DNA from 2 places in the Pseudomonas sp. NyZ201 genome. Region 1 is predicted to be linked to the other one. Evidence: predicted binding sites of a transcription regulator. Region 1 holds the regulator's gene; the other holds the start of a gene.
The links. Region 1 encodes sigma-54, which starts transcription at its own class of promoters, with help from an activator protein. Its sites were predicted from a motif close to ANTGGCATNNANNTTGCTNT; they were not measured.

Region 1 (2,398 bases):
CCAACAACATCATGGCGATCCTGGAAACCCGCAAGGACCTCGATAGCGACGGCCGGCGCAAGGAGCTGGAAAGCCTGCTGCAGGAATTCCACATCAGCCATATTCGCGACAACCTCGGCATGAGCCTGTCCGGCGGTGAACGCCGCCGGGTGGAAATCGCCCGCGCCCTGGCCACCGCACCGAAGTTCATCCTGCTCGACGAACCCTTCGCCGGGGTGGACCCGATTTCGGTCGGCGACATCAAGCAGATCATCCATCACCTCAAGGCCAAGGGTATCGGTGTACTGATCACCGACCACAACGTCCGCGAGACCCTGGACATCTGCGAAACCGCGTACATCGTCAACGACGGCCAGCTGATCGCCGAGGGCGACGCGCAGACCATCCTCGCCAACCAGTTGGTGAAAGAGGTGTACCTCGGCCACGAGTTCCGGCTGTAGGTCGACATATCGGAGTGACCCGAGCGCTGGCATTGAGCCATTATTCCAGGCTTAATTGTTACAGCGCTCTAGGCAAACGCTACAATTTCAGGCATATAACTTGCTTAAAATTGGCGCCCAGCGCCCGTGTCGTAGATGGCGCATGCGCGCCGGCGAATAAGGTGTAAAGCCCCAGCCATGAAACCATCGCTCGTCCTAAGAATGGGCCAGCAACTGACGATGACCCCGCAGTTGCAACAGGCCATCCGTCTGCTCCAGCTCTCAACGCTGGACCTGCAGCAGGAAATCCAGGAAGCCCTGGAGTCCAATCCGATGCTCGAACGCCAGGAAGACGGCGACGACTTCGACAACAGCGACCCCATGGCCGACAACGCCGAGAGCAAGCCCGTCGCGGAGTCTCAGGAGAGCAGCTTCGAACAGTCCGCATCCACTGCGGAGAACCTCGAAGAAGGCGAATGGAACGAGCGCATCCCCAACGAACTGCCTGTCGATACCGCCTGGGAAGACATCTACCAGACCAGTGCCAGCAGCCTGCCCAGCAACGATGACGACGAGTGGGACTTCACTACCCGCACCTCGGCCGGCGAAAGCCTGCAAAGCCACCTGCTCTGGCAGCTCAACCTGGCACCGATGTCGGACACCGACCGCCTGATCGCCGTCACCCTGATCGACTGCATCAACAACCAGGGCTACCTCGACGAGACCCTGGAGGAAATCTGCGACTCCTTCGACCCTGAGCTGGATATCGAGCTGGACGAAGTCGAAGCCGTCCTGCACCGCATCCAGCAGTTCGAGCCTGCGGGCATCGGTGCGCGCAACCTGGGCGAGTGCCTGTTGCTGCAACTGCGCCAGCTGCCCGCCAGCACGCCGTGGATGAACGAAGCCCAGCGCCTGGTCAGCGACTACATTGACCTGCTCGGCAGCCGCGACTACAGCCAGCTCATGCGCCGCATGAAGCTCAAGGAAGACGAGCTGCGCCAGGTCATCGAGCTGGTGCAGAGCCTGAATCCGCGCCCCGGCTCGCAGATCGAGTCCAGCGAGCCGGAATACGTGGTGCCCGATGTCATCGTGCGCAAGGACAACGAACGCTGGCTGGTCGAACTGAACCAGGAAGCGGTGCCGCGCCTGCGGGTCAACCCGCAATATGCCGGCTTCGTCCGCCGCGCAGACACCAGCGCCGACAACACCTTCATGCGCAACCAGTTGCAGGAGGCGCGCTGGTTCATCAAGAGCCTGCAGAGCCGCAACGAGACCCTGATGAAGGTAGCGACCCAGATCGTCGAGCATCAGCGCGGCTTCCTCGACCATGGCGACGAGGCCATGAAGCCGCTGGTGCTGCATGACATCGCCGAGGCGGTGGGCATGCACGAGTCGACCATTTCCCGCGTCACCACGCAGAAATACATGCACACCCCTCGCGGCATCTACGAGCTGAAGTACTTCTTCTCCAGCCACGTCAGTACCTCCGAAGGGGGTGAATGCTCCTCCACCGCCATCCGCGCGATCATCAAGAAACTGGTTGCTGCGGAAAATCAGAAAAAGCCATTGAGTGACAGCAAGATCGCTGGTTTACTGGAGGCACAAGGCATCCAGGTAGCCCGTCGCACCGTCGCCAAGTACCGCGAATCCCTTGGCATTGCGCCATCGAGCGAACGCAAGCGATTGATGTGACATTCCCTGAGATGTGCCATCGCAATTCAGTGGCAGGCGCAACACCTGCCTCTTTATGCACGGCAATAAAGGAGAAGCAGTATGCAAGTCAACATCAGTGGACAACATGTAGAAGTTACTCCACCGCTTCGTGACTATGTCGAGCAGAAGCTCAAGCGCCTGGAGGGTCATTACGACCGCATCACCAACGTTCAGGTCATCATGAAGGTCGAGAAAATCCAGCAGAAAGTGGAAGCGACCTTGCAGATCCCTGGTGGCGAGGTGGTAGCGAACGCAGAGCACGAAGA
Region 2 (2,398 bases), 3.0 Mb from region 1:
ACTGGCTGCTGCGCATCGACGCCACGGGACAGTCGATGCCCAGGCTGGTCGCCGCATCGCGGTACAGGCCCAGTTGCTGCACCTCGCGGGCGACCGCGAGGTAGTCGGGGTCGTCGCGCAGCAGGCCCCAGCGGCGGAACTGCGTCATGAACCACATGCCGTCCGAAAGCCACGGCAGGTTGGCCCGGCCATCGTCGTGCAGGCGCAGGCCGTGGGCATCGTGCCAGTGATTGCCGAGGCCGTCGCTGTAGTCGCCCAGCATGCGCGGTTCGATGTCCGCCAGCGGCGCATCAAGATAGTTTTCGGCGCTGAGCAGGCGTGCGGTGGCCCGCAGGTTTTCCGGGCTCTGTTCGATAAAGCGGCTGGCGGCGAGTACCGAGGCGACCAGCGCCCGGGCGCTGTTGGGGTATTGCCGGGCGAAGCCGGCGGTGCTCGCCAGGACCTTTTCCGGATGGTCCGGCCAGATCGACTGGCTGGTGGCCAGGGTAAAGCCCATGCGCTGGTTCACTGCATTGGCCGACCAAGGCTCGCCTACGCAGAAGCCGTCGATGCGTCCGGCACGCAGGTGCGCAACCATCTGCGCCGGTGGCACCACCACGCTGTTGACGTCCTGCAAAGGGTGAATGCCCTGGCTGGCGAGCCAGTAGTACAGCCACATGGCGTGAGTGCCTGTGGGAAAAGTCTGCGCGAACGTCAGTTTTGTCCGACTTTGGTGCACGTGACGTTCCAGTGCCTCAGGGCTGGTCACGCCAATCGCCTGCAAGTCCGGCGACAGGTTGATCGCCTGTCCGTTGTGGTTCAGGCCCATCAGCACCGCCATGGGCGTCGGGGCAACGCCGCCGATGCCCAGGTGTACCGCGTAGGTCAGGCCATACAGGCAATGGGCGGCATCCAGTTCGCCGCTGAGCAGCCCGTCGCGCAGCCCGGCCCAGGAGGTCTGGCGCTTGAGGTTGAGGGTCAGGCCGTGGGGCTGGGCAAAGCCCTGGGTGGCGGCCACCACCAGCGGCGCGCAGTCGCTCAGGGCCATGAAGCCGATGTTCAGGCTGGTTTTTTCCGGTGCATCGCTGCCATGCAGCCATGCCAGGGGGGAGGGAGAAAAATCGGTCATCGCAGTGCAGTCGCCCGGCAGGTAAAGCGCTTGGCCGATGCGCGCACGGCGCCGGCCCCATGCAGGCGCTCAAGCAACCCATATGCCAAGGCGCTGTCATGCAACCGCCGCCATGGCTATAATCGCCACCTCTCCAAATCCTGAGCCAAGCCCGCCCATGTATACCCTGGCCCGCCAGCTGTTGTTCAAACTGTCCCCGGAAACTTCCCACGACCTGTCGCTCGACCTGATCGGTGCCGGCGGCCGCCTGGGCCTCAACGGACTGTTGACCAAGGCGCCGGCGCGCCTGCCGGTGAAGGTCATGGGCCTGGACTTCCCCAATCCGGTGGGCCTGGCCGCTGGCCTGGACAAGAACGGCGCGGCCATCGACGGTTTCGCCCAGCTCGGTTTCGGCTTCGTCGAGATCGGCACCGTGACACCGCGCCCGCAGCCGGGCAACCCGAAGCCGCGGATCTTCCGCCTGCCGCAGGCCGAGGCGATCATCAACCGCATGGGCTTCAACAACCTCGGCGTGGACAACCTGATCGAGCGCGTGCGCGCCGCTCGCTACCAGGGCGTGCTGGGCATCAATATCGGCAAGAATTTCGACACCCCGGTCGAGCGCGCCGTGGACGACTACCTGATCTGCCTGGACAAGGTCTACAACCATGCCAGCTACATCACCGTCAACGTCAGCTCGCCCAACACCCCGGGCCTGCGCAGCCTGCAGTTCGGCGACTCGCTCAAGCAACTGCTGGACGCCCTGGCCGTGCGCCGTGAGGAACTGGCCCTGAACCACGGCAAGCGCGTCCCGGTGGCGATCAAGATCGCGCCGGACATGACCGACGAGGAAACCGCGCTGGTTGCTTCGGCCCTGCTGGAGTCGGGAATGGATGCGGTGATTGCCACCAACACCACCCTCGGCCGCGAAGGTGTCGAAGGGCTGGAGCATGGCGACGAAGCGGGCGGCCTGTCCGGTGCCCCGGTGCGCGAGAAGAGCACCCACACGGTGAAGGTCCTGGCGGGCGAGCTGGCCGGGCGCATGCCGATCATCGCGGCGGGCGGTATCACCGAAGGTCGCCATGCGGCCGAGAAGATCGCAGCCGGTGCGAGCCTGGTGCAGGTCTACTCCGGCTTCATCTATAAGGGCCCGGCGTTGATCCGTGAGTCGGTAGATGCTATCGCCGCGATGCCCGGAAGATAATTTGTAAGAGAAGGGTCTGCGCGGCGATCAGGCAAGGCGAAGACAGGCTCGGAAGCGGAGTTGACTGGTTGTCAATGAGCATTCCGAGCCTGTCTTCAACGCAGCAT

Region 2: a site for sigma-54 is predicted at 1,179-1,198, ahead of ACPFMA_RS08640 (CmpA/NrtA family ABC transporter substrate-binding protein). Genes of this name have one in related genera too.

What each region holds. Positions count from the first base shown of each region.
Region 1 covers NZ_CP187557.1:5,268,453-5,270,850, forward strand. The annotation lists gene lptB (LPS export ABC transporter ATP-binding protein) at 1-440, shown strand, start outside; gene ACPFMA_RS23655 (RNA polymerase factor sigma-54) at 618-2,111, shown strand; gene hpf (ribosome hibernation-promoting factor, HPF/YfiA family) at 2,193-2,398, shown strand, end outside.
Region 2 covers NZ_CP187557.1:1,916,506-1,918,903, forward strand. The annotation lists gene ACPFMA_RS08640 (CmpA/NrtA family ABC transporter substrate-binding protein) at 1-1,108, opposite strand, end outside; gene ACPFMA_RS08645 (quinone-dependent dihydroorotate dehydrogenase) at 1,266-2,291, shown strand.